DNA from 3 places in the Pantoea sp. SYBGC1 genome. Region 1 is predicted to be linked to each of the others. Evidence: predicted binding sites of a transcription regulator. Region 1 holds the regulator's gene; each other region holds the start of a gene.
The links. The regulator PhoB, encoded in region 1, activates phosphate uptake and scavenging genes when phosphate is short. The targets are predictions, from matches to a motif close to CTGTCATAAAACTGNCNNAT.

Region 1 (4,649 bases):
GCATGAAGAAAATTCATTTTCCTGTGTCCCTGCTTCCTGCTTACTCAATGGCCGCCCGCGCAGCGGAGATTTGCGCATCGGAGAGAGGTAAATAGCCCGCTTCCGCCACTCGCCGCTGGCCCTGCGACGACAGTACCTGATGCAGAAACGCCGCCACCAGCAGCGGCAGCGGCTTGCCCGGCGGTTTATTCACGTAGATATAGAGTGGCCGGGACCAGGGATAGCGGCCGCTGCGGATGGTATCGGCATCCGGCATGATGCTTTCGCCGGTTCGCGTCACAATCGGCACTATCTTTACGCCGCTGAGATGAAAGCCAAAGCTGGCGTAGCCGATACTCTCTGGCGTGGTCGCAACCGCCTGCACTACGGCAGCTGAACCGGGAAACTCCGCCACGTCAGCGCGAAAATCGCCGCGACAGAGCGCCTGCTGTTTGAAGAACCCCCAGGTGCCGGAGGCGGAGTTGCGGCCAAAGCGCTGAATGCGCCGCTGCGCCCAGTTATCGTCTGTCACGCCCGTATCGCCCCAGCGCTGCGGAACCTGCGTGCCGCCGCACAGGCGGGTAACAGAATAGAGCGCATCAAGCTGCGGCTGGCTGATACGCTGCAGCGGATTAGCCTGGTTCACCACCACGACCAGCGCATCCATGGCGACCGGTACGGCGAGCGGCGGATAGCCGTAGCGGGCAATGAACAGCTGTCGTTCATCGTTCTGCATCGGCCGGCTCATCGCGCCCAGCTGTGCGGCACCCGCAGCCAGCGCCGTTGGCGCGGTTGAAGAGCCCGCCGCCTGTACCTGAACGTTGACGCCGGGCGCCTGCAGGCTGAAATCTTCCCCCCACAGCGTCATCAGGTAGCCCAGCGTATCTGACCCGGCGCTGCTGAGGTTGCCGGTCAGCATCGCTTTTTGCGCCTGCGCCAGCACAGAGAAGAGCAGCAGAAGTGTGAACAGCAGAGATTTCAGCATGGAGCCGCCGTCAGAGAGAAGAAGAGCGCTATTGTGGCAAGCCTGCGAAAACGGCGCAACGCAGATTACCCCGCCCGCTCCTGCGCGGCCTCTTCCACAATCAGACGCGACGGCAGCAGAAAGCGAAAGCAGGTCTCCTGATGCGGCCGGCTGCTGATCTCCAGCCGTGCACCGTGATGGCTCAGCGCATGCTTGACGATCGCCAGCCCCAGTCCGCTGCCCCCGGTGGCACGCGACCGCGCTTTATCAACGCGGTAAAAGCGCTCCGTCAGGCGCGGCAGATGCTCTTCGCTGATGCCGGGACCGTTATCGCAGACTTTAAGCTCCGCTCCCTGCCGCGTGCGCAGCCAGCTGATATGGATATGCGTGCCTTCCGGCGTGTGGTTAACCGCGTTATAGACCAGGTTAGAGATAGCGCTGCGCAGCTGCTCGTCATTTCCCAGTACGCGTAAGTGAGGATCGGTATGGAAGTGAATAACATGGCGCCCCTGGCTCAGCGTTTCCGCTTCGCGCTGCAGCAGATGCAGCATGGCCGGTACATCAACCCGCTCTTTAAGATCGAGCGCCGGAGCCGCCTCGATACGCGACAGCGTCAGCAGCTGCCTGACCAGGCTGTCCATGCGCCGGGTCTGCTCCTGCATCGTGCCCAGCGCTTTGCTGCGCGTTCGCGCATTCATCGCCTCATCGTCCATCATCTCCAGATAGCCCTGCAGCACCGTGAGCGGCGTACGCAGTTCATGACTGACGTTGGCAAAAAAGTTGCGGCGGGCGCCCTCCAGCTGATGCATCTGGGTCACATCGCGCGCCACCATCAGCCACTGCCCCTCGCTGTAAGGCATCACGCGGAACTCCATGTGCCGCTGATTATTCAGCACTACCGTCAGCGGCCGGGCAAAGTCGCGCTGGCGGATATAGCGGGAGAATTCGGGATAGCGCAGCAGGTTGAGAATATTCTGGCCGTTATCCTCCGGCCAGCGCAGCCCCAGATGCTGCTGGGCGAGGCCGTTGCACCAGAAAATGGTTCCCTCTTCAGTGGTCAGCACCACGGCATCCGGCAGCGACTCCGCACCGCTGCGAAAGCGCCTGATCAGGTTTCCCAGCTCGCGGCGGCGGCGGCGGTTACGCAGCTGCATCTGGTAGAGGCCATAAAACAGCGGTTCCCAGCTGCCGCGCCCGGTGGGCGGCGTCATTGATCGGTCGACCCACAGCCAGTGGGAGAGCCGCATCAGATTAGTAAAGTGCCAGGCCAGAACGCCTGAGACGGCTGCCAGCAGCCACCACGACAGATAACCAAACAGCAGGCCGAGCAGCAGCGCAGGCAGACAGGCCAGCGCCAGCTCGGTCAGTAATCGCTTCCAGGAGAGGCGTTCCAGCACGGTAGCAGGCTCCGTTTAGTAGCGGGCAGAGAAACGATACCCTGTTCCGCGTACGGTTTGCACCATACGATCGTGGCCGGAGATTTCCAGTGCTTTACGCAGGCGACGAATATGCACATCTACGGTGCGATCTTCGACATAGACGTTGGTGCCCCAGACGTGGTTCAGCAGCTGTTCGCGGCTGTAGACCCGCTCCGGATGCGTCATAAAGAAATGCAGCAGCTTATATTCGGTTGGCCCCATCTCCAGCGGCGTGGTCTCCGACATCACGCGATGTGAGGAGGGATCGAGACTCAGCCCCTGCATCTCAATCACCTCTTCGACCGCCATCGGGGAGATGCGCCGCATGACGGCTTTAATACGCGCCATCAGCTCTTTCGGTGAGAACGGCTTGGTGATGTAATCATCTGCGCCCACTTCCAGCCCGCGCACGCGATCCTCTTCCTCACCGCGCGCGGTCAGCATCATGACCGGGATATCGCGCGTCATGGCCTCGCGCTTCAGATGTTTAATAAACTGAATGCCGCTGCCGCCGGGCAGCATCCAGTCCAGCAGAATCAGATCGGGCCAGGGTTCAATCAGCCGGCTAATCGCGCTGTCATAATCTTCCGCTTCAATGGGCTGGTAGTCGTTCTGTTCCAGCACAAAACATAACATTTCCCGGATGGGCGCTTCATCTTCCACAACCAAAATGCGCTTGGCCATTATTGCTCCTGCGAGTGTGACGGGATGTCACTGGGATATGCGGCGTCATTATGCGTCAGTTTTATGACACTTTTATGAAAAACCCGGCGGGTAAGCAAGAGATAAAAACCACCCCCGCACCGGCAAAAACGTCTTTTTTCCTTTGTGCCCGAAGCCGTTATACTGGCCGCCAGCTTTCAGGCAGGACACCCCATGCGCATTATTCATACCGCAGACTGGCACCTCGGTCAGTTTTTTTACAGCAAGAGTCGCGCCGCCGAACACCAGGCTTTTCTTGACTGGCTGCTCCGGCAAATTGCTGAGCATCAGGTTGATGCACTGATCGTGGCAGGCGATCTGTTTGATACCGGTTCGCCCCCCAGTTACGCCCGTGAAATGTTTAACCGGTTCGTGGTCGCGCTGCAGCCCAGCGGCTGTCAGCTAATTGTGCTGGCGGGCAATCACGATTCGGTCGCCACGCTGAATGAGTCGCGCGAACTGCTGGCCTGCCTTAACACCCGGGTGATCACCAGCGCCACCCCCGGCGGCGAACAGCAGGTGCTGACGCTGACGCAGCGTGACGGATCGCCGGGCGCGCTGCTGTGCGCCATTCCCTATCTGCGCCCGCGCGATATTCTGCGCAGCCGGGCCGGTCAGTCCGGGCGCGACAAGCAGTTATCGCTGCTGCAGGCGATTGAGCAGCATTATCAGCACTGCTATAGCGCCGCCGTGGCAGAAAGAGAGCGGCTGGATAAGCCGCTGCCAATCGTCGCTACCGGCCACCTCACTACCGTGGGCGTGACCAAAAGCGACGCGGTACGTGATATCTATATCGGCACGCTGGATGCGTTTCCGGCGCAGGCATTTCCGCCCGCAGACTACATTGCACTCGGCCATATTCACCGCGCGCAGCGGATTGCCGGCACGGAACATATTCGCTACAGCGGCTCACCGATCCCGCTCAGTTTTGATGAGAGCGGACGTGATAAAAGCGTCTGGCTGCTCGATTTTGGCCACACGCTGGAGAGCGTAACCGCGCTGACCATACCCGCCTTTCAGCCGATGCAGATGCTAAAAGGATCGATGGCAGAGATTGAGGCGCAGCTGGCACAGTTTGCCCGCTATGAGGGATTGCTGCCGGTATGGCTGGATATCGAGATCACCACGCAGGAGTACCTCACCGATCTGCAGCGGCGTATTGAACAGCTCACGGCCACGCTGCCGGTAGAGGTGCTGCTGGTGCGCCGCAGTCGCGCGCTGCGTCAGCGCAGCCTGGAACGGCTGACAAATGAGACGCTGAGCGAGCTGAAAGTCGAAGAGGTTTTTGCCCGTCGCCTGGCTCAGGAGTCAGAGCTGGATGCGCAGCAGAGTGACGGACTGACCCGTCTGTTTCGCAGCGCGCTGGCCGCCCTGGAGGATCCGTCCGCATGAAAATTCTGACGCTACGTTTTAAAAATCTCAACGCACTGCGCGGTGAATGGCTGATCGACTTCCGCCAGGAGCCGTTCGCCAGCAACGGTCTGTTTGCCATCACGGGCGCTACCGGCGCCGGCAAAACCACGCTGCTGGATGCGATCTGCCTCGCGCTCTATCACCAGACGCCGCGCCTTGGCGGGCTGTCGCAG
Region 2 (4,649 bases), on a different contig from region 1:
CGGCGATGAAGCGCCGGTGACTCAATGAAACTGCAGGATCTGTTGTTATCTGCTGAGTATAGCCAGTGTCACCGGCAAATGCTGCACCGCTGCGCCTGAGCGTGATAACGATCCGCAGAGCAGCGGGTTATGCATATATTGACGAAGCGCGCCGCTGGAAAAAATTTGAGCAGATATTCTACACTGAAATTGCGTGCCACTTTTCTCTGGTGGCGAGGCGCAGACCTGTAAAACAACAATGCCAATCTGCTTATCGATGGCTGGCTTATTTTCCACAGGACGTCTGCAGCACTTCCCCGCTGCATATCACGTCATTGCGGTACCAGCCAGAAGGGGGAAATATGATCAGCACTATCGCGCTTTTTTGGGCTCTTTGTGTGGTTTGTCTGGTGAATATGGCGCGCTACTTCTCATCCCTGCGTGCGCTGCTCTACGTATTGCGCGGCTGCGATCCGCTGTTGTACCAGTATGTTGACGGTGCCGGCTTTTTTACCTCTCACGGCCAGCCGGGTAAGCAGGTGCGGCTGGTGCGCTATATCTGGCTAAAGCGCTATCTCGACCATCATGACGATGAGTTTATTCGCCGCTGTGAGCGGGTGCGCAGTCAGTTTGTACTGACCAGCGGGCTCTGTTTTCTGGTCGTGGTGAGCCTGGTGGCGATGGCAATCTGGCAGTGAAACAACACGGTCATACCACGCGCAGGCAATAAAAAAGGGCGACACTGCTGTCGCCCTTTTGCCGGAATAGTGCGGTATCAGATCAGATGCAACGCAATCCAGTAGAGTCCGCCTGAGAGCAAAATACAGACCGGCAGCGTGAAGATCCACGCCATGGCGATATTTTTGATGGTGCGACTCTGCAGTCCGCCGCCGTCAACCAGCATGGTGCCGGCCACAGAGGAGGAGAGGATATGCGTGGTTGAAACCGGCATACCGGTATAGCTTGCCACGCCAATCGATACGGCGGCGGTCACCTGCGCTGACATACCCTGCGCATAGGTCATGCCTTTCTTACCGATTTTTTCACCGATGGTGGTCGCCACACGACGCCAGCCAATCATGGTGCCGATACCCAGCGCCAGCGCTACGGCCACGATAATCCAGACCGGGGCATACTCAATGGTGCCAAGCAGATCGCCCTTCAGCTTACTGAGGAAGCGCTTGTCGTCCGCACTGGTTTCCGGCAGCTTGGCCGCCTTATCCGCAGTGTCAGAGATGCACAGCAGCAGACGACGCATCTGGCTGCGCTGATCGACAGAGAGCTGATCGTAGCTCTGCAGATTGTTCAGCAGGCCCTGAGCCCGGCCGATAGCCTGCAGCGCACGGGCGCTGTCACAGTGAAACTCCTGCGGGCCGCTCGGCACTTCTTCCGGCGTCGGCAGCGCAGGCGGTGCCATCTGCACAATGTGCGTCAGCGAATCGCCATGCTGGCGGTAATACTGCTCCAGATGGTTAACGGCATCGCGCGTGCGGGTGATGTCATAACCGGAAGCGTTCATATTCACGACAAAACCCGCCGGAGCCACGCCAATCAGCACCAGCATGATCAGACCAATGCCTTTCTGCCCGTCGTTAGCGCCGTGTGAATAGCTGACACCGATGGCCGAAACAATCAGCGCGATGCGCGTCCAGAACGGCGGCTTTTTCTTGCCATCGATCTTTTCACGGTCAGCGGGAGTCATATGAATACGCGCGCGTTTCTTCGTACTGCTCCAGTAGCGGCGCAGCAGGAAAATCAGGCCGCCGGCGATGATCAATCCGATAATCGGTGACAGGATCAGCGACAGGAAGATATTGATCACTTTTGGCAGATTGAGCGCATCCACTACAGAGGTGCCGGTCATCAGCGCATTGGTGAGACCAATACCGATAATGGCGCCAATCAGCGTATGGGAGCTGGAGGCCGGCAGGCCCAGATACCAGGTGCCGAGGTTCCAGATAATGGCAGCCAGCAGCATGGAAAAGACCATGGCGAGGCCGTGCGCCGAACCGACATTCAGGAGCAGGTCGGTAGGAAGCATATGTACGATGGCGTAGGCCACGCTCAGACCGCCGAGCAGCACGCCAAAAAAGTTGAACACACCTGCCATCACCACTGCCAGCTGCGCCCGCATCGCACGGGTGTAGATAACGGTAGCGACCGCGTTGGCGGTATCGTGGAAGCCGTTGATTGCCTCATAAAACAATACAAACAGCAGGGCAAGAACCAATAACAGGCCGGTACTCAGGTCAAGACCAGCAAACAGATGTAGCATAAACGTTACGCCATTTTGGAGGACATGAACGCGGCGCATTATCTGCGACAACGCACTGTATGGGAAAGAGAAATATAGCCTTTTTTTGTCTTAAATTGGTAACTCAGAGGACAAAACAAGGTAAAAGAGCCGAAAAATGAAACAGTTACATTATGACATATTTACGGCATTTTTTTGAAGGTGGCGTAAAAAGCCGCAGATCACTACAATCAGCGCCTTTCGTAATCGGGTGGACATCGCAGTGGAAAAGTTTGACGTTATCGTAATAGGGGCAGGTGCTGCCGGGATGTTCTGTGCAGCGCAGGCGGGACAGCGCGGGCGCCGCGTACTGCTGCTGGATAACGGCAAAAAAGCGGGCCGTAAGATTCTGATGTCAGGCGGCGGCCGCTGCAACTTTACCAATCTGTATACCGAGCCGGCGGCCTACCTGTCGCACAACCCGCACTTCTGCAAATCTGCGCTGGCGCGTTACACCCAGTGGGATTTTATCGATCTGGTCAGCCGGCACGGCATCGCATGGCATGAAAAAACGCTGGGTCAGCTGTTCTGCGATGACTCCGCGCAGCAGATTGTCGATATGCTGCTGAAAGAGTGTGAAGCGGGTGCGGTGACGCTGCGGCTGCGCAGCGAAGTGCTGAGTACGGAGCGTGACGACGGGGGATACCGGCTGCAGCTTAATGGCGCAGAGGTATGGGCAGAGAAGCTGGTGATCGCCAGCGGCGGGCTGTCGATGCCGGGACTGGGCGCGTCGCCGTTTGGTTACAAAGTGGCGGAACAGTTTGGTCTGCGCGTCTATCCGACCCGCGCCGGGCTGGTGCCGTTTACGCTGCATAAACCGCTGCTGGAGCAGCTCAGCACCCTGTCGGGCGTTGCGCTGCCGGCTACCATCGAAGCGCAGGATGGCACGCTGTTTAAGGAGGCGATGCTGTTTACCCATCGCGGTCTCTCTGGTCCGGCAGTGCTGCAGATCTCCAGCTACTGGCAGCCAGGCGAGTTTATCAGCGTCAACCTGCTGCCGGCGCTGGCGCTGACCGATTACCTTGATGAGCAGCGCAGCGCGCATCCCAACCTCAGCCTGAAAAACAGCCTGGCGAAGATCCTGCCGAAGCGGCTGGTGGAAGTGCTGCAGGCGATGAACCAGATCCCGGATGTCACCCTGAAGCAGCTCAACAGCAAACAGCAGGCTGAGCTGGCGCAGTTGCTGCATCAATGGCGGGTACAGCCAAACGGCACCGAAGGTTATCGCACCGCAGAGGTCACGCTGGGGGGCGTTGATACCAGCCAGCTCTCTTCAAAAACCATGGAAGCGCGCGATGTGCCGGGCCTCTATTTCATTGGTGAGGTTGCGGACGTGACCGGCTGGCTGGGGGGCTACAATTTCCAGTGGGCGTGGAGTTCCGCCTGGGCCTGCGCCCAGGCGCTCTGAGCATTACCCGCGGCTCAGCAGCAGCTGTCCCAGCAGGCTGTCGCGGTTGACCACACCATATTTCAGGTTGGTGGCGAGATATTTGCGGTCGAAACCGGTGAGTTTGGTTAACGGCGGCAGCACCTCCGGCAGACGATCGACCATCAGCATGCGGCTCAGCCGCACCGGACGCCACTCGCTCAGGCTTTGATAAAGCAGCGCGCTGGCTTCGCACTTGCGCAGATAAAGATTGTAATGATTGCTTTCGCGCAGCGCCTGCTGCTGCGCCAGATAGACCACCAGATAATCGGGGGGCGTAATGCCCTGCACCAGGGTGTCATAGTCAGGCTGCGCCAGCAGCTGCCGGAAGAAAGCTTCCGCTCCCAGCGTTACAATCGGGCGGAAATAGTGCAGCCAGCGGCCAATAAAGGCATTGTTCGCCGGGGCCGCAAGGAACCACGACTCAATTACCGGATAAGCCATATCGTGCGTTGAACCGGCACGATAAAACGCAATCAGGTCATAACGCGGGTCGGCGTTAACGGCCAGCAGCGCATCCAGCGTACGGTTGAGGATAATGGTGGCATCCATCCAGATGCCGCCATAGCGGTAAAGCAGCTCCAGGCGGATAACATCGCTTTTGTGCGACGGACGCATATCGGGATGCGTAAACTGCAGATCCGGCAGATAGTGCGCGAGATTGCGATTGTTAATCACCGTCATCTGGTAACCCGGGTTTTCCCGGACAATTTTATCCACAAAAATCTGCACTTCAGCGGGCAGCGTTTCGCTCTCCCAGTACATCCAGATCTGCTGCGGGATCGGCGTGCCGGTGGCGGGCTGGCTGCACATATCGATATCCTGCTCATCGCGCGGATTATAGCTGGCCAGCTGTTTACGCCGCGTCAGCATCTTCTCTGCCCGCAGACCCAGCGAGACCAGATGGGTTTTAACGTTATTTTTGTTCATGCTTTTTCCTGTCGCAGGCCG
Region 3 (4,649 bases), on a different contig from region 1:
TATAGCTTACCGCGTCATCCGTTTTGTCCCGCTGTGAAGGATTCTCATGATCGAACTCAAACACCTGCGAACGCTGCAGGCGTTACACAACACCGGCTCGCTCGCCGCCGCTGCGGCGCAGCTGCACCAGACGCAGTCTGCGTTATCGCATCAGTTCAGCGATCTGGAGCAGCGCCTTGGCTTCCGGCTGTTTGTGCGTAAAAGCCAGCCGCTGCGCTTTACGCCGCAGGGTGAGATTTTACTGCAGCTGGCAGAGCAGGTACTGCCGCAGATCCAGCAGGCGCTGCAGGCGTGTCATGAGCCACAGCAGCAGGCTACGCTGCGCATCGCCATTGAATGCCACAGCTGTATTCAGTGGCTGACGCCTGCGCTGAATAACTTCCGCAAGAGCTGGCCGCAGGTGGTGATGGACTTTAAATCCGGCGTCACCTTTGATCCGCAGCCGGCGCTGCAGCAGGGCGAGCTTGATGTGGTACTGACCTCGGATATTCTGCCGCGCAGCGGGCTGTTTTATACGCCGATGTTTGATTTTGAGATGCGGCTGGTGCTGGCACCCGATCATCCGCTGGCGCAGCGCACGCATATTACGCCGCAGGATTTCGCTGATGAAGTTCTGATGATCTACCCGGTACAGCGCCAGCGGCTGGATGTCTGGCGTCACTTTCTGCAGCCCGCCGGCGTCAGCCCGGCGCTGAAAAGCGTGGACAATACGCTGCTGCTGATTCAGATGGTTTCGGCGCAGATGGGGATCGCCGCCCTGCCGCACTGGGTGGTTGAGAACTTTGAGAAGCAGGGGCTGGTCGTCACTAAAACGCTGGGCGACGGTCTCTGGAGCCGGCTCTACGCCGCCGTACGCGAAGGCGAACAGCGTCAGCCGGTGCTGGAAGCCTTTGTGCGTTTTGCCCGTCAGCACGCCTGTGATCACCTGCCGTTTGTGCGCGACGCTTCACAGCCGGGCGCGGTATTACCCGGCGCATCCTGATGGCCCGGCGCGGCGTGCGTGCGCCGCGCTGTTATCCCCGCCCCGCCTGCACTATAATGCGCCGCCTTTACTGCATACCCGGAGAGTTTCACCATGACTAATAACGATGTTCTGCGCAGCGTGCGCTATATGCTTGATCTGAGCGATAGCAAAGTGGTGGAGATTTTTGCCCTTGCGGGAAGCGATGTGCCGCTGGAGGATGTGCAGGCCTGGCTGAAAAAAGAGGATGACGCCGCGTTTCGCAAACTGCCTGATGTACTGATGGGTTATTTCCTCAACGGGCTGATCTACTACCGGCGCGGTAAAAGCGACGATGCGCCGGCGCCCTCTGTTGAACGTCGCATGAGCAATAACATCTTTCTGAAGAAGCTGCGTATCGCGTTTGCGCTGAAAACCACCGATATCCCCGACATCCTGCTGAAAGCCAACTTCAAGGTTTCACAGGGCGAAATCGGCGCTATCTTCCGCAACCCGGATCACAAGAACTACCGCGAATGTGGCGATCAAATCCTGCGTAATTTCCTGAAAGGGTTAACGCTGATTCAGCGTCCGGGAACGCCGGCGAAGAAAAGCTGATCGCATGGCGCAGCCTGCAGGCTGCGCCCGTCACGTGCTCAGGCGTGACGCCTGCCAGTCACCCAGCGTTTATGCACATAGAGTGAAGCGAAGATCACCGCAGCGCCCGCAATAAAGCTCGGCCAGTGTGGCTTCTCCTGCCAGATCGCCAGATTCACCAGCAGCCCCGCCGGAACATGCATATTGTTCATAATGCCCAGCGTGCCGGCATCCACCTGCGTGGCTCCGTAGTTCCACATAAAATAGCCCAGCCCGGATGCGGCAACGCCCAGCCATATCAGCACGCTCCACTGCAGCGTAGTCGTGGGCAGTTTCTGCGGATTGCCCCACAGCGACCAGGCCAGGGCGGCAATCAGCACCGCTCCGAGATAGAACCAGGAGAACGCCGTATGCTGCGGCATGGGCCGCGTCTCCTGCAGCCGTTTGTATCCCACCATGCCGACAGCAAAGCAGAGATTCGCCGCCTGCACCAGCAGCAGACCCAGCCAGAAATGATCGCTGACTTTGTCATAGCGAATAATGGCTGCCCCCGCTACCGCCAGCAGCGCGCTGAAGGCGTAGCCGATGCGCAAGGGACGCCGGCTCAGCAGGTCATAAATCAGCGTGATATAGAGCGGCGTCATCACCGTAAACAGCAGGAACTCAGATACGCTCAGGTAGAGATAGGCTTCAAAACTGAGCAGATACATAATGCCGAGCTGCAGCATTCCCACCAGCATATAGAGCAGCAGCGTTGATGCCCGGTAGCCGCGCCAGCGCAGAAACGGCAGAAAAACCAGCGCGGCCAGGCCCAGGCGCATCAGCACGGAAAACCAGCTATCAACCTGGCCGGCCAGATATTCGCCGATCAGACTAAAAGAAAAAGCCCACAATACAGTGGTGATAATAAGTAACAGCACGGTACACCATTTCCCGATAAACAGAGGCGCTAGTGTAATCAAACCCGCCTGCGTCAGCTGAATAATCTGGTTTACAACTGAATATATTTTACCCAATCGTGGCGAGCAGCTGGCGATCCGTGCTGGTCCGCTGTTACCTCCTGATACAGGCCCTGGTCAGAATGCGCATTAACACCGGCTTAAAACCTGGCAAAATGCGCGAAATCCAACATTTCCTGGTTTTTTTCGCTCCTGATTGTCATAAAACTGTAACATATGTGTCACACGTCACAGTAACGTGCAGCAACCATCTCTATTCTTTGCGCGATATGGAAACACCAGGTTTCCTTTACGCTTATGCGTATTTCTGCCCCAACCTGCTGGGAAATTCATAACTATTCTGCGCCCCGGAGGGCCACACTCATGCTGAGTATTTTCAAACCTGCACCGCATCGGCCTCAGGTCGCTGACGATCGTGTTGATCCGCTGTATCGCCGGCTGCGCTGGCAGATCTTCCTCGGGATCTTCTTTGGCTATGCCGCTTACTATCTGGTACGCAAAAACTTCGCGCTGGCGATGCCCTATCTGGTTGAACAGGGATTCTCGCGCGGTGATTTAGGGTTTGCCCTCTCCGGCATCTCTATTGCGTACGGCTTTTCCAAATTCATCATGGGGTCTGTTTCCGATCGCTCAAACCCGCGCGTTTTTCTGCCGGCGGGCCTGATTCTTGCCGCCTCGGTCATGCTGTTTATGGGCTTCGTGCCCTGGGCGACCTCCAGCATTATGGTGATGTTTGTTCTGCTGTTCCTGTGTGGCTGGTTCCAGGGAATGGGCTGGCCGCCGTGTGGCCGCACCATGGTGCACTGGTGGTCACAGAAAGAGCGCGGCGGCATCGTTTCCGTGTGGAACTGCGCGCATAACGTCGGAGGCGGTATCCCGCCGCTGCTGTTCCTGCTCGGTATGGCGTGGTTTAACGACTGGAAAGCGGCGCTCTATATGCCCGCGTTTGGCGCCATTCTGATCGCGCTGTTTGCATTTGCCATGATGCGCGATACGCCGCAATCGTGCGGCCTGCCGCCGATTGAAGCGTGGAAAAACGACTATCCACCTGATTACAGTGAGGATCATGAGCAGGAGCTGACCGCAAAGCAGATCTTTATGCAGTACATCCTGCCCAATAAGCTGCTGTGGTATATCGCGCTGGCAAACGTCTTTGTCTATCTGCTGCGCTACGGCATTCTCGACTGGTCGCCGACCTATCTGAAAGAGGTGAAACACTTTACGCTGGATAAATCCTCCTGGGCCTACTTCCTGTATGAGTATGCGGGCATTCCCGGTACGCTGCTGTGCGGCTGGATGTCAGACAAAGTGTTCAGAGGCAACCGCGGCGCGACCGGCGTGTTCTTTATGACGCTGGTGACAATCGCTACCGTAATCTACTGGCTTAACCCGCCGGGCAATCCGGGCATCGATATGCTCTGTATGATTGTGATTGGCTTTCTGATCTACGGCCCGGTGATGCTGATTGGCCTGCACGCGCTGGAGCTGGCACCGAAGAAAGCCGCCGGCACCGCAGCGGGCTTTACCGGCCTGTTCGGTTATCTGGGTGGCTCAGTAGCAGCCAGCGCTATTGTTGGCTATACCGTTGATTTCTTCGGCTGGGATGGCGGGTTTATGGTGATGATCGCCGGCTCGGTGCTGGCAGTGGTGCTGCTGCTGCTCACCATGATCAATGAACATAAGCATAAGAAACAGCTGGGATAAGCGAGGCGGGCCGGGAGAGACCGGCCCCTTTTTTTTACTCCAGAAAGAGTTTACGCAGCGTGTGCGGCACCGCATCGTCCGCATTGCTGCCAATGACCTCCAGCGACGGCAGCGTATCCTTCAGGCGCTGCTGACCGTTGTGCATAATGCACCCTTTACCGGCCATACTCAGCATCTCCACATCGTTCATGCCATCGCCGAATGCGATGCACGCTTTCAGCGAATGCCCCAGCTGTTTTGCCACAGCCTCCAGCGCGTGCCCTTTCGACACGCCGCCCGCCATCACTTCCAGACAGGTTGGCAGCGAGAAACTGACGTTAACGCGATCGCCCCAGCGCGCTTCAATCGCCTGCTCCAGCGGCAGCAGACTGGCCGGATCGCTGCAGGTGAAAAAGACCTTGCTGATGCCATCGGTGGGCAATATTCCCGGCTCATAGAGCTGATACATA

Region 2: pitA (inorganic phosphate transporter PitA) is a predicted target of PhoB. The motif match lies at 2,405-2,424, and genes of this name have one in related genera.
Region 3: glpT (glycerol-3-phosphate transporter) is a predicted target of PhoB. The motif match lies at 2,693-2,712, and genes of this name have one in related genera.

Annotation. Positions count from the first base shown of each region.
Region 1 is NZ_JBXUNM010000003.1:326,219-330,867, forward strand. It holds gene AC2CF9_RS08855 (PstS family phosphate ABC transporter substrate-binding protein) at 41-961, opposite strand; gene phoR (phosphate regulon sensor histidine kinase PhoR) at 1,030-2,340, opposite strand; gene phoB (phosphate response regulator transcription factor PhoB) at 2,356-3,045, opposite strand; gene sbcD (exonuclease subunit SbcD) at 3,238-4,455, shown strand; gene AC2CF9_RS08875 (AAA family ATPase) at 4,452-4,649, shown strand, end outside.
Region 2 is NZ_JBXUNM010000009.1:84,089-88,737, reverse strand. It holds gene uspB (universal stress protein UspB) at 342-677, shown strand; gene pitA (inorganic phosphate transporter PitA) at 755-2,254, opposite strand; gene AC2CF9_RS14675 (BaiN/RdsA family NAD(P)/FAD-dependent oxidoreductase) at 2,496-3,680, shown strand; gene AC2CF9_RS14670 (glycosyltransferase family 32 protein) at 3,684-4,628, opposite strand.
Region 3 is NZ_JBXUNM010000006.1:173,625-178,273, reverse strand. It holds gene metR (HTH-type transcriptional regulator MetR) at 47-982, shown strand; gene AC2CF9_RS12495 (YehS family protein) at 1,076-1,558, shown strand; gene AC2CF9_RS12490 (carboxylate/amino acid/amine transporter) at 1,597-2,457, opposite strand; gene glpT (glycerol-3-phosphate transporter) at 2,860-4,200, shown strand; gene yigL (sugar/pyridoxal phosphate phosphatase YigL) at 4,235-4,649, opposite strand, start outside.